3 regions of the Paenibacillus lacisediminis genome follow, and region 1 is predicted to be linked to each of the others. Evidence: riboswitches for the same ligand, from Rfam matches in the RefSeq annotation. Region 1 holds a riboswitch; each other region holds the start of a gene.
What was found. A riboswitch is a leader RNA that binds a small molecule or an ion and turns the genes downstream of it on or off. The one in region 1 is predicted to bind cyclic di-AMP.
Positions count from the first base shown of each region.

Region 2: linked by a shared signal. The riboswitch ahead of ACLD72_RS29750 (G5 domain-containing protein) and the one ahead of ACLD72_RS04560 (TrkH family potassium uptake protein) in region 1 are both predicted to bind cyclic di-AMP.
Region 3: linked by a shared signal. The riboswitch ahead of ACLD72_RS08435 (3D domain-containing protein) and the one ahead of ACLD72_RS04560 (TrkH family potassium uptake protein) in region 1 are both predicted to bind cyclic di-AMP.

Region 1 covers NZ_JBKIAX020000002.1:269,275-273,740, forward strand. The annotation lists gene ACLD72_RS04555 (potassium channel family protein) at 1-176, opposite strand, end outside; gene ACLD72_RS04560 (TrkH family potassium uptake protein) at 200-1,543, opposite strand; cyclic di-AMP (ydaO/yuaA leader) riboswitch at 1,608-1,774, opposite strand; gene ACLD72_RS04565 (CPBP family intramembrane glutamic endopeptidase) at 2,057-3,784, shown strand; gene uvrC (excinuclease ABC subunit UvrC) at 4,409-4,466, opposite strand, start outside.
Region 2 covers NZ_JBKIAX020000025.1:56,934-61,399, reverse strand. The annotation lists gene ACLD72_RS29755 (TatD family hydrolase) at 1-675, shown strand, start outside; cyclic di-AMP (ydaO/yuaA leader) riboswitch at 870-1,080, shown strand; gene ACLD72_RS29750 (G5 domain-containing protein) at 1,413-2,549, shown strand; gene rnmV (ribonuclease M5) at 2,727-3,272, shown strand; gene rsmA (16S rRNA (adenine(1518)-N(6)/adenine(1519)-N(6))-dimethyltransferase RsmA) at 3,278-4,168, shown strand; gene yabG (sporulation peptidase YabG) at 4,232-4,466, shown strand, end outside.
Region 3 covers NZ_JBKIAX020000003.1:489,098-493,563, reverse strand. The annotation lists gene ACLD72_RS08445 (amino acid ABC transporter permease) at 1-406, shown strand, start outside; gene ACLD72_RS08440 (amino acid ABC transporter ATP-binding protein) at 393-1,115, shown strand; cyclic di-AMP (ydaO/yuaA leader) riboswitch at 1,462-1,635, shown strand; gene ACLD72_RS08435 (3D domain-containing protein) at 1,640-2,296, shown strand; gene ACLD72_RS08430 (polysaccharide deacetylase family protein) at 2,371-3,219, opposite strand; gene ACLD72_RS08425 (dihydroorotate dehydrogenase electron transfer subunit) at 3,373-4,068, shown strand; gene ACLD72_RS08420 (dihydroorotate dehydrogenase) at 4,065-4,466, shown strand, end outside.

The sequences.
Region 1 (4,466 bases):
ACTTCCTCGTCCGTGGCGTCCGCCACAACGGCGTGCGTAAGCTGGTCGCTCATTTCGTTTACCACCTCTTCGTCCCGGTCGATGCCCAGCACCTCATACCCGAGGTCCATCAACTCCAAGGCGAGGCTGGAGCCGAACCGGCCCAGTCCGATGATTACAAACTGCTGCATTTTCATGGTTAATCCTGAGTCCCCTTATCTTATCCTATAATCATTTTGCCTTCCGGATGGCGGTACAATTCCTTGCCTTTCTTCGGTCCAAGCGCATAGGCTAGCGTAAGCAGCCCGAGCCTACCGGCGAACATCGTAAAGCTGATGATGATTTTGCCGATCACCGTCAGCTTCCCGGTCAGCCCCATCGATAGACCGACGGTGCCAAACGCCGAGGTCGTCTCGAACAAAATGCTCAGAAAGCTGGCGTCCTCGGTCGTGGACAGCACCATGGCGACAGCTACCACCAGGAATAAAGCAAGCATCGTAATCGTAACCGCTTTAAAAATACGCTCCTGCGCCATCCGGTACCGGAACAGGACGAGGTCCGACCGACCGCGGATCATGGAGAACACAGCGCCGACGAGGATGGTGAACGTGGTCGTTTTAATCCCGCCGCCGGTTGAGCTGGGCGAAGCCCCGATGAACATCAGGATGATGATAAAAAATTGCGAGGCCTGCCGCAGCGCGCCGATGTCAAGCGTGTTGGCCCCCGCCGTCCGCGGCGTCACCGACTGAAACAGCGAGGCCCAAAATTTCCCGCCCCAACCGAGCGGCGCCAGGGTACGCGAATTGGTGAATTCGAATATAAATATAACCAGAGCCCCGACCACAATCAGCGCCGCCGTCATCGACAGCACCACCTTGGAATGCAGCGACAGCTTGCGGCGCCGCCGGAAATCCATGATGTCCGACATAACGATGAACCCGATACCCCCGGACACGATCAGAAACATCGCCACGAAGTTGACGATCGGATCCGCCACGTACATCGTCAAACTGCGGTATCCGCCAAACAGGTCAAAGCCGGCGTTGTTAAACATCGATACCGCATGAAAAACGCCGAAGTACAGCGCGCGTCCGAGCGGCATGTCAAACGCCCAGCGAATGGCGAACAGCAGCGCCGCGCAGGATTCGATGACCAGCGAATACATCAGCACCTTGCGGATCAGGCGGACGATGCCTTCCATCGTGTTTTGGTTCATCGCCTCCTGCAGGATCAGCCGGTCCTTCAGCGAAATTTTCCGTTTCAACACAAGTGAAAACAGAGTGGCCATGGTCATAAAACCAAGCCCGCCGACCTGAATCAGCAGCATGATTACAACTTGGCCAAACGTGGAAAAATAGGTCCCGGTGTCACGGACGACCAGTCCCGTCACACAAGTCGCCGAAGTAGCCGTAAACAGCGCATCGACGAACGGCAGCGTTTCCCCCGTCGTACTGGAAATCGGCAGCATCAGCAGCAGCGATCCCAGCAGAATGATGAGCGCAAATCCCAACACCAGAATTTGCGGCGGGGAAAAGCTGATTTTTTTGAAAAGCAATTCATTCACCCCATTGTTGTCGTAAAAGAACAAAAGAAAAAAGCACTGGAAATCCAATGCCTTTCGGTTTTTGGTTCCTGCTGCATGCGGCCTACGAGGTTAGCTGACGGATTCGGACATGCACAGTTGCCCTAATCGCCGGACTAGGCAGCCATGCGCCTGCTGCCCAAATCAAGCGAAATTCACCCCAAAAAAATCGGTTCCCCCGTTTTCGAAGTCGAAATTCGGCCCTATTTTTTTCAATTGTTTTCATTCATTTTCGTCAAATGGATTATAATCCTTATTTACTTTCACTACAAAGGCGTATTTTCATTAAAAACGGTGAAAAAGCGCTGGAAACGGGAAATCCCCGATCTTCTTCCCGTTCAATCTGAGCCATGCTAAGGCATAACGGGAATATTGCGTCTTTTCATCATTTTTGCCTGCAACTGGCGCTGGAAATCCCACTATGTTATCTTTACTGTGATGTAGTTGCCGTAAAATCATACCCGTGCACAAAAATTTTTAAAAAGGAGTTTTGTAATGTTTTCACCTATGAAACCGTCCAGCCGCAGGCTGAAGACAAAAACGCTTTGGCTAATGGCCCTGATCGGCTTGGTCGTCTTCTTCATCGTCCAGGTCTTTCCGTCCACGGCTTCCGACACGCTGCAGATGGAACAGTCGGATAACGTTATCACCAAAGCGCAGGCCAGAACGAAAGCGATCGATTTTGCCCAGTCGGAGCTGAACATCGATTTGTCCGGTCACCCCGAAAATGCGCTCGTTACATATGAATCGCGCTCCGATTTGTACGGTTATTTAACGAAGGCGGATTTGCTTGCCACGTACATGAAAACATATGATAAACAATTTCCGTACGACGTTTTTCGCGTCCGTTTTAATGAGCCAAATGATGTGCTGGGCGCTTTGACCGTGGACGTTCACATGACGACCGGCAAAGTCGTGAGTTTTGAGGAAATCGCTTCGTCGAGCAATGCGAACAAGCAGATGATGCTCAACTACGGTACCGAAACCAACGATTCGATGCGCGCCTGGGAAGGCGACTTGACGATGGAGGAGAAGGAGCGGCTCGCCGCACCGTATCTGTCGGCGTTTGGTTTTGATCCGTCCAAGCTCGAACTCGTGTCCGGCGAGGGCGATGTCGGCCTGCTCTATAACGTAAAGGGGGTTGAACTCGGAGAATCGCGGGCAGCGATCGATATCCGCTACGAATACGGCGCCGTGTCATCGCTCGAAAGCTATTTTACGGTTCCTAAGCCGCATGCCGATTACGTCGCCGGCCAGACGCGCCTCGCCAACTGGCTTACCTTTGCCGGATACGCCCTGTTCACGGTTGTGCTCGGTATTCTGGCCATCGTGTACAGCGCGCTGACGCGGGCGCACACCTCTTTTAAACGCGGGATTCTTCTGGCCTCTGCCTACTTCGTCTTGTCCGTCATCGGGACAGTCAACATGCTGCCGGTATTCGAAAAGGATGGGCTGGGTCCGATCGTGCTGGCGGTCGGGTTCGTGATTCAAGGGCTGGTCACCTTGATTCTTGCCGCTTCCGTATACTTCTCGCTCGTTGGTGGAGACGGACTGTGGCGGAAAAACGGCATCAATTTGTGGGCACGGTCCAGGGAGGAAGGGTACGGCCGCCACGTGCTGACCTCGGTAGCCGACGGCTACGCGTGGGCGTTGATTTTGCTCGGGGTGCAGTCGGTCGTATTCTTCATCCTGGAAAGAACGATTCATACGTGGTCGACAACCGATGCGACACAATCGCCATACAACATGGTCTACCCGATCCTGTTCCCGCTGCTCGCCTGGGTGGCCGGGATCGGCGAAGAAGCCGTCTACCGGTTGTTCGGCATTCCTATGCTGAAAAAGATGTTCCGCAGCACGTTTGTCGCCAGTTTGCTGACGACCTTGATCTGGGCTTTCGGCCATACGCTGTATCCGATCTATCCGGTCATTTCGCGGCCGATCGAACTGACCTTTATCGGGCTGCTGTTCAGCTTCATTTTCCTGCGTTACGGCTTTGCGACCGTCGTTTTCGCGCATGTGATCTTTGACAGCATCCTTATGGCTTTGAGCCTGATGTTTATGGGCGGAGCGCTGAATATCGCCGCCGGCCTGTTCTATATCGCCCTGCCGGCGATCGTCGCTTACGTGATCTATCTGTTCAACCCGCCGGGCAAAGAGCGCCCGGGCTCTTCGCCGCTGCAACCACAGCAGCCGCAGCCCCCGCAGTTGTTGCAGCAGTCGTAGCCTCCAGCCGCTGCAACCCCCGCGCTGCTGCTGCAGTCGTATCCTCCAGCCGCTGCAACCTTCGCGTTGCTGCTGCAGTCGTAGCCTCCAGCCGCTGCAACCCTCCGCGCTGCTGCTGCAGTCGTAGCCTCCAGCCGCTGCAACCTCCGCAGCTGCTGCAGCAATCGTAGCCTCCAGCCGCTGCAACCTCCGCGTTGCTGCTGCTGTCGTAGCGGCTAGTGGGGAGGGTAGACGCCACAGAACACAAAAAACCGCCGGAGCCATTCGCTTCGACGGTTTTTTTGTGTGCAAACTTGTGTTTTAAGTGCCTGCCGCTACTTCCGAAAAATAGCGGTAATTTTCGGCGTTATTTTGAAACATTCCCGCTCCTGCACAAAATAGCGGAACTTTTTGTCCCTATCCGCGGGTCAAGCTTGGTAAAAGCACCTTTTTGCCCTCACCTTTCCAAAATAACGGTAAAAAATTCCTCTATTCCAGCTTAACTCCCTTTTTTGCCGAAAATAAGAACATTTTTTACCGTTATTTCCGCGGCCATCGCATCGCCGACGGCCTCACGAAAACGCTGGCCGCGTGCTCCCGCTCCTATCGATAATGGGAAGCCATGGCTCCGAAACTAGCCGTAGTTTACAACTCCTCCGGCACTTCCTCGTCCCGCAGGGCGTTGATAATTTGGCGGGCAAGC
Region 2 (4,466 bases), on a different contig from region 1:
AACCGCGAAACGATCCCGTCGACGATGAAGCTGGCGGAAACGTATGATTTCATTTACGCCGCTGTCGGCTGGCATCCGCAGGATGCGATCACGATGAAGGAGGGCGATTTGGACTGGATCGCCGAACTTTGCAAGCACGAAAAAGTGGTAGCCATTGGCGAAATCGGGCTCGATTATTATTGGGACACGTCGCCCAAAGACGTTCAGCATGAGGTGTTCCGCAAGCAAATCGGCCTGGCCCGCAGCCTGGGGATGCCGATTTCCATTCATAACCGCGACGCCCACGAGGATGTCGTGCGGATCTTGCGCGAGGAAAAGGCGAATGAAGTCGGAGGGGTGATGCATTCCTTCTCCGGCAGCTGGGAAATTGCTAAATTGTGTCTAAATCTGGGATTTCATTTGTCGTTTGGCGGGCCGATTACGTTTAAAAATGCAAAGCAGCCCAAAGAGGTCCTGGCTAAGACACCGATGGACCGTTTATTGATCGAGACCGACTCCCCTTATTTAACTCCACATCCATTTCGTGGGAAACGTAACGAGTCGGCCCATGTGCGTTTGGTAGCCGAAATGGCGGCCGAGCTGAAGGGGGTCTCTTTGGAGGAAATCGCCGAAATTACCACCCAAAATGGACTGGAACTATTTGGCATACCGAGTATAACGGAGAAAAACCGCTGAAAAAATGAGGATAATCGAAAGATTAATGCATTTTAACTGAAAACAGCATGTTTATTACATTTTTTTAACCATTTTTTTAAAAAAACGTGGTTGATTGGTTCTTTACAACATGCATCGAAACAGGATAGAATTTTTTCAGTAATCGCTGCGGCTCATTTTTTAGCTTGACGAGCCGTTCGATAACTTGGTTCCGTGAACCAGTCTCGCTGAGTCTCCGCATGGAGAACGGGGGAACCGGTGCAAACATGGATCGGATGATGCCGGCCAGGTTTGCAAATGATTCCTTTTCAGGGTCTTAGGGGTGAATTCGAGGTCGTTGCGCCATGAGCGAACGAACTGAGAAAGGGCGGCTCTCTTTCGTCCGAACCCGACAGCTAACCTCGTAAGCGTACCAAGAGAGGTAACTCGTGCAGCCTATTACACCTAGACAAATCAGGAAGCCACGAAGGGAGTTCCTCTAACTCTTTCTTTGGGCTTCTTTTGTTTTGAATAAAAGTAATAGGGTCATCATACTGTTGATAAACAGGAGGTGACAAATGCCGATAAGACTGGGGAAGGATGCGAAATGCGAGGTTTGTTTTTTTAAAATGTGAGTTCAAAAGTCAGGGCGGCCTGCTTCGTGATCAAAATATGACTTTTGAACAACCTCTAAGCGCGTTTCGTAAACAAGAACTGTAGTCGCGTCAACCGTATCATGCATCGACCTTACGGCGGGACTATGAAGGAGGACGGAAGAAATGGGCATTTTCCGAAACGGGGAGACCCATGAATCACGCTCATCCAGCATGTCTTACGCAATGCGATGGAAGCATGAGAATTTTCGTCAGATTACGCTTGTCGGCGTACTGAGCATCGCACTAATCATCATCATCCTGATCTGGACGTTTGGTCAGGAGCGTAAACAAGTATCTCTGGTCATCGACGGGAAGGTCCAGTCGGTGGAAACGACGGAATCGAAGGTGGCTCATCTGCTGGAGGAACAATCCATTAAGCTTGCGCCGCAAGACACCGTATCGCGTCCGCTCGACAGCCTGTTTTCGGACGGAGACCGCATCGTTATCGAACGGGCGGTTCCGGTGAAGATCATCGTCGATGGAACGGCCAAAGTTGATTTTACGTCTGAGAGCACCGTAAAGGGCGCCATTTCCGAACTTGGCATCACCCTGGATCAGAATGATAAGGTAACGCCCGCTTTGGACAGCAAAGTTGCAGCCAGCATGAACATCAAAATTGTTCGGGTGAAACAACATACCGTCAAGCAAAAAGAAGCCGTACCGTTTACCGTTGTCAAAACGGCCGATGACAGTTTGCCGAAAGGTGAAACCAAGGTCGTTCAGCAAGGCAGCAAAGGGTTGGTTGTCCACACCGTGGAGAAAACTTATGAGGACGGCAAGTTTGTGACGAAGCGATGGCTCGGCAAAGAGGTCTCCAAGACCGCACAGCCGAAAGTCATTGCCGTCGGCACCAAGCAGCCGACCGCGGTGATGTCCGCCAGCATGACCCGCAGTTCGGACGGGGTCAGCGTTAGCGGAACGACAACGAAAAGCGGAGTCTCATTCAAATATAAAAAAGTACTTAAAAACGTCACGCTCACCGCTTATTCCTCCGAGGAGGACGGCATCGGAACGCGCACGGCTTCCGGCACCCGCGTTACCGAGGGGCAGACGATCGCCGTGGACAAAGACGTCGTACCGCTGGGCTGGTGGGTCTATATCGAAGGCATCGGCTTCCGGAAAGCGGAGGATACCGGCGGAGCGATCGACGGCAACAAGATCGACGTATATTACGACAGTTTAAAGGCAGCCAATAATTTTGGCCGCAAGAAGGGCCGCACCGTTTACGTGATCGGTCCGACCAAACCGGAATTGAATTAATTCGCCCCGTCCTGGTGTGGACGGGAACGAGATACTTTGAGCGTGTTCAAAAAGCCTTCTTCATGATAAAAAGATGACTTTTTGAACAACCTCTATTATGATGATGAATAAGACACTTGGATTAGAAGAGGATACGATTCCTCTTCTTTTTGCTGTAAACGGAAGGGAAGAAGACACATGATTAAAGAAGTCATCGTGGTGGAAGGCCGGGATGACACCGTGGCCGTCAAGCGGGCCGTGGAGGCGGATACGATCGAAACGGGCGGCTCCGCCATCAATGAGACGACGCTGCGGAAAATCGCCCTGGCGCAGGAGCGGCGCGGAGTGATCATTTTTACCGATCCCGACCATGCCGGGGAACGGATCCGCAAGATCATCGCCAACCGGGTGCCTGGCTGCAAGCATGCGTTCCTGCGGGAAGCGGACGCGACGAAGCGAGGCGATATCGGGATCGAAAACGCCTCTCCGGCAGCGATCCGCGAGGCGTTATCCCGCGTGCGCAGCGAAGCGCCGGGAGTAGAGGGTCAGATCGACTGGGAAGACTTGATGACGGCGGGGCTGATCGTGCATCCGCAGGCGGCGGCACGGCGCAAGGCGCTGGGGGAACTGCTCGGCATCGGGTACTGCAACGGCAAACAGCTGTACAAGCGTTTGACGGTGTTCCGGATCAGCCGCGAGGAGTTTGCGGATGCGCTCGCCAAGTTGGAGAATGAAGGGGTATAGAGGCCATGAGCACAAGGGAAGACGTGTCCACGCCGCGCCGGACGAAGGAGATCATTCAGCGGTACGGATTTTCGTTTAAGAAAAGCTTGGGACAGAACTTTTTGATCGACCAGAACATCCTCGGCAAGATCGTCGCCGCCGCCGGCCTCGACGCCACCAAAGGGGCGCTCGAAATCGGCCCGGGGATCGGCGCACTGACGGAGAAGCTGGCTCTGGAAGCGGGCAAGGTCGCGGCCGTGGAGATCGATCAGCGCCTGCTGCCGATCCTGCGGGAGGTGCTGGAGCCGCATCAGCACGTTCACGTCATTCACGGGGACGTGCTGAAGCTGGACCTGCAGGCGCTCTTTGCCGCCGAATTTGCCGGTGTCAGCGGCGTTAGCGTCGTCGCCAATCTGCCGTATTACGTAACGACGCCGATCCTGATGAAGCTGCTCGAGGAGAAGCTGCCGCTGGAGCATATCGTCGTGATGATCCAGAAGGAAGTGGCAGAGCGGATGGCCGCTTCGCCGGGCGGCAAGGACTACGGCAGCCTCAGCATCGCGGTTCAGTACTACAGCGTGCCGGAGTTGGTCTGCACGGTGCCGCACAGCGTGTTCATCCCGCAGCCGAACGTGGAGTCGGCTGTCATCCGCCTGTCGGTGCGCAAGGAGCCGCCGGTGTCGGTTGAGGATGAGGCGTTTTTCTTTGAGGTGGTGCAGGCCTCCTTCGCCCAGCGGCGCAAGACGATTTCCAACAATCTGAAAAGCCGTTTCTTCCCGGGCGAAGGCCGGGAACGGCTGGAGCAACTGCTGGAGGAGGCCGGGATCGTCCCGTCGCGCCGCGCCGAAACACTGGATTTGGCGGAGTTTGCGGGGCTGAGCAACACCTTGCTGCAAGCCGGATTGAAGCGGCCGTAGCAGGGGGCCGCCGCAGTAACCAATCCCACCTTTTGCCCATACCATGGGATAGAGGTGATCAACTTGACGAATTTGGGAGACTTGGTCGTCCGCAAATCTTATGGCGGGGATGTTACGTTCCGGGTAGCAAGCATCGCGCGGAGTGAAGCGATCATCAAGGGAACGGAATTCCGGCTGCTGGCGGATGCGCCTTTAAGCGATTTGATCCGTATAGACCGGGATGCCCCCGGAGAAACAACGCAGCGCGCGCGCATCAAGGCGACGGAGTCGCTGAAGCGGTTGGCCGAGGACCGGAAGC
Region 3 (4,466 bases), on a different contig from region 1:
GCCGATTCAGTCAGGGGCGATTACGCTGTCGATCAACAGCTCGGCTTATTTGGCGGAAATTTTCCGCGCCGGCATCCAGGGCGTGGATCGCGGGCAAGGGGAGGCCGCCCGTTCACTGGGAATGACCAAAGGGATGGCGATGCGGCATATCATCATTCCCCAAGCGATCAAATCGGTGCTTCCTGCGATCGGCAACGAGTTCATCACGATTATCAAAGAATCGTCAATCGTATCGATCATCGGTACGACCGAGCTGATTTTCCAGGCGCAATCGGTCGTGACCATTACGTACGACGGCATGACGCCGTATCTGATCATCGCAATCATGTACTTTATTTTGACATTCACCTTGTCCCGTATTTTGGGCGTGTTCGAAAGGAAGTTGAAGACCAGTGATCACCGTTAAAGGTTTGCATAAAAAGTTTGGCCAGCTGCACATTTTGAAGGGGATCGACCTGGAAATTTCCAAAGGCGAGGTCGTCGTCGTCATCGGTCCCAGCGGATCGGGGAAAAGCACGTTTTTGCGCTGCCTGAACCTGCTGGAGGTTCCGACCGAAGGCGAAATCCGTTTCGAAGGCGAATCGATTACCGGGAAGGGGCACAACATCAACAAAACCCGCGAGAAAATGGGTATGGTGTTCCAGCATTTCAACCTGTTCCCGCACAAAACCGTCCTCGACAACATTACGCTGGCGCCGATCCGCGTGAAAAAGCTCGACAAGGGCAAAGCCGAAGCGATCGCCATGGATCTATTGCACACGGTCGGGCTGGAGGATAAACGGGACGCGTATCCTTCCCAGCTGTCCGGCGGGCAGAAGCAGCGGATTGCGATCGCCCGCGCGCTGGCGATGGAGCCGCATGTGATGCTGTTTGACGAGCCTACCTCGGCGCTTGACCCGGAAATGGTCGGCGAGGTGCTGGACGTGATGAAGAACCTGGCGGAGCGGGGGATGACGATGGTCATCGTCACCCATGAAATGGGCTTTGCCCGCGAGGTCGGAGACCGGATTCTGTTCATGGATCAGGGCGTGATTCTTGAGCAGGGGACGCCGCAGGAGGTGTTCGGCGCGCCGCAGCATCAGCGCACGAAGGATTTTTTAAGCAAAGTGCTGTAGGGTTGATCGCAATCCGATGAATTCAGGCTTCTCCTTAGCGGTAAAAAATGGTCTTATTGCCGGACATTTTACACTTCGGGTTGAAATAGCGGAAGTTTTTGTACCTATTCTTGGGCAGATGCCGCAAATGAGGCGGAATTTTCTTGCTCCTTTGAACAATAAGGACAAAAATGACCGCTATTTTTTGTTTGCCTGCTCATTTGGCCAAATAACGCCCAAAATGACCGCTATCCACTTCCAATTTTACCGATTTGTCATGATTTCTTCGACGAATTTATCGCATGGGAATGCGGGTTTCCGCGTTATGGATACTATTTCCTGCCCCAATGGTTACAAAATTGTGATATATTCAGGTAAGCCAAAACCTGCCTCGGCAGGTGCGGGGGATGATTCACCGAAAAACGGAGCGTTTAACGGACGAGGCCGGTTTTCTTGGGGTGAAGCGCTGAAACAGGGCGCCGGGGATATCCTTTTTCCCGAATCCGACAACTAACTCCGCAGGCGTATAAAAGGAGGACGGACAGTTGAGAAATCGCATATTTTCGAAAATCGCAAAAACAACACTGGTGGCCGCAAGTTTAGCGGCGGTTTTGCAAACGGTACCTGTGCACGCGGATGCGGTACATACGGCAGGGGAAGGAGATACCTTCTATCTGTTGTCCAAGAAATACGGGGTCGGCTTGGAGCAGTTGATGGACGCCAATAAAGGGATTGATCCCGGCAATATATACGAAGGGTTGAAGTTGACGATTCCGGAAACGGAAGCTCCTGCGGCAAAGACGATGAAAGCCGAAGCGGCGTCGGGGCCAAACTTATTGGCAACGGACAAAGTCGTCGAGGCCTGGGGAAAAACGTTTAATTATTCCAATACGATTCAGGTGAAAGCATCGGCCTACTCGGCAGCCGCCGACGAAAACGGAAAATGGGGTGCGGTCGATTATTTCGGCAACCCGCTGAAGCTTGGTACGATCGCCGTCGACCCTAGCGTGATTCCGATGGGAACGAAAGTGCTGGTCACCGGCTATGACCATGAAGGTTTGCCGAAGCAGGCGTTCGTGGCCACCGCCAGCGATCAGGGGAGCGCGATCAAAGGCAAGCGCGTCGACATCTTCATTCCCGGCAGCAAAGCATCCGCCATGACGTTCGGGTTTCAGGATGTCACCCTGTACGTGCTGAAGTAAGGTTCATTTTTGGTAAGCCAATTTATAAAGCGCGAGCGCTAGACTATAGGGTCTGATGCCTCGCGCTTTTCTTTTTATCTATACTTCGTCGTATGCAGCAATTCGGCTAAATCGACAAACTGATAACCTTTGGCCCGCATCGTTTGTATAATTTCCGGCAAAGCCTGGACCGTCCCGTTTAAGTTAGATCCGACGCCCCCTCCGGCGTGGAAAAGCACGATCGACCCGGGCCCTGCGGCGCCGAGTACGTTGGCTTCGACCTTGGATTTGTCCAGCCCTTTCCAATCCAGCGAATCCACGTTCCAGTTAACGATGGTGTAGCCGTTTTTCTTAACCCATTGGATTTGAGGTTCGCGGATTTCGCCGTAGGGAGGACGGATCAGCTTCGGCCGATACCCGACGGTTTGCTGAATGATTTTATCCGTGCGTAAAATTTCCGCTTGAAACTGCTTTAGCGACCGTTTTCCGAAATTCGGGTGGCCAAAGGAATGATTGCCGATGAGGTGGCCCTCATGGTGGATCCGTTTTACGAGCGCGGGGAATTTTTTCGCCCGGTTGCCGACGACAAAAAAGGTCGCCTTTACGCCCTGCTTTTGCAAAACGTCCAAAACCCGCGGCGTAAATCTTGGGTCCGGCCCGTCATCAAACGTCAGCGCCACCTGCTTGACTCTAGGTCCGTGAAATTTAAAGGTTTCGGAATATTTGCGCTGGAGCTCGCTTAAATCGGCCGGCTTGGGCTTGGCGTTCGCCTGAACCTGTGCGGCGGCTGTGGCGCTTGCTTCCGTGCCGTTAGGCTTTAGCGCGGCAGCCACAGCGCGGGGCGTTTCGGAAAGGGCCGGCATGACGGGCATGCTTCCCCCCGATAAACCGGTCACCGCCAAAATGGAAATGGAAATCAGCACGTTTCTGAACAGGGTAGACAACGAATTTTCCTCCTTCGTCCGGGTGTTGTTATGATTTGGTATGCCCATCTTTACCGGGATTTATAAAGAAGCATGCTATGAAAAACATCACAGACGTTCTTCCCGAAAAATTGCATTCTTTGATGAAGCAGACGTAAGGAAGAGGTGGATTTGGTGGCTATTGTGGTTAGCAACAGGCACATTGCTGACGGCGTGTTTTTATTGATGGCGGAAGGCCGCTTTGCCGGGAAAATGGGCCAGTTTTATATGCTCCGCGCCGGCGAAAGGTATCCTTTGCTGTCGCGGCCGATCAGTATTTTTGATTTGACGGAGGACCGGATCGGATTTTTGTACCGGGTTGCCGGGGAAGGAACCAGGCTGATCTCCCAGCTGAAGCCCGGCGATTCGCTCCAAATGGAAGGGCCCTTTGGCAACGGCTTTCCCCCGTTGGCGGGGAAAACGGCATTTGTCGGCGGCGGCATCGGCATCGCCCCGTTTTATTTTGCCTTGAGAACGGCGCCGCAGGCCGATGTATTTCTCGGCTTCAGCCAGGAAGCGTACATGGTGGAGGAGTTTCGCCAGGCGTCTACGGGCCGGATTTTGGTGGATGTGGGCGGATCGATACTCGACCGCGTCGATTTTGGCGCATATGATACGATCATCGCCTGCGGACCGCATCCGATGCTGCAAGCCGTGCAGCAAAAGCAGACGAGTCCGGAAAGCCGGGCCAAGGTGTACGTGTCCCTGGAAAACCGGATGGCCTGCGGTATCGGCGCTTGTTTGGTGTGCAGCGTGAAATGCCGGGATGGCCGCAAAAAAGCGTGCACGGATGGTCCCGTTTTTCCGGTGGAGGAGGTGGTGTTTGCGTGAGCGGGATCGACTTGTCTTGTTCCATCGCCGGGGTTTCCTTTAAAAACCCGATCGTCATGGCTTCCGGCACGTTTGGTTTCGGACGGGAGTACGGTGCGCTGTATGATCTCAACCGGCTTGGAGGGATCTGCGGCAAAGGCTTGACCCTGCATTCGAAGGCGGGGAACGACGGCCTTCGCGCGGCCGAGACGCCATCCGGGATGCTTAACAGCGTTGGGTTGGAAAATCCGGGCGTCGCCGCCTTTCTCCGCGAAGAATGTCCGTATTGGGAAAAGCTCGATTTGGCGCGAATCGCCAATCTGGGCGGAAACACGCTGGAGGAATATGCGGAGGGCGCGCGCCTGATCGATGAGGACGCCGCCCGGCGCAAGCGGGAGGGGCGTCAGGCGGTCGATATG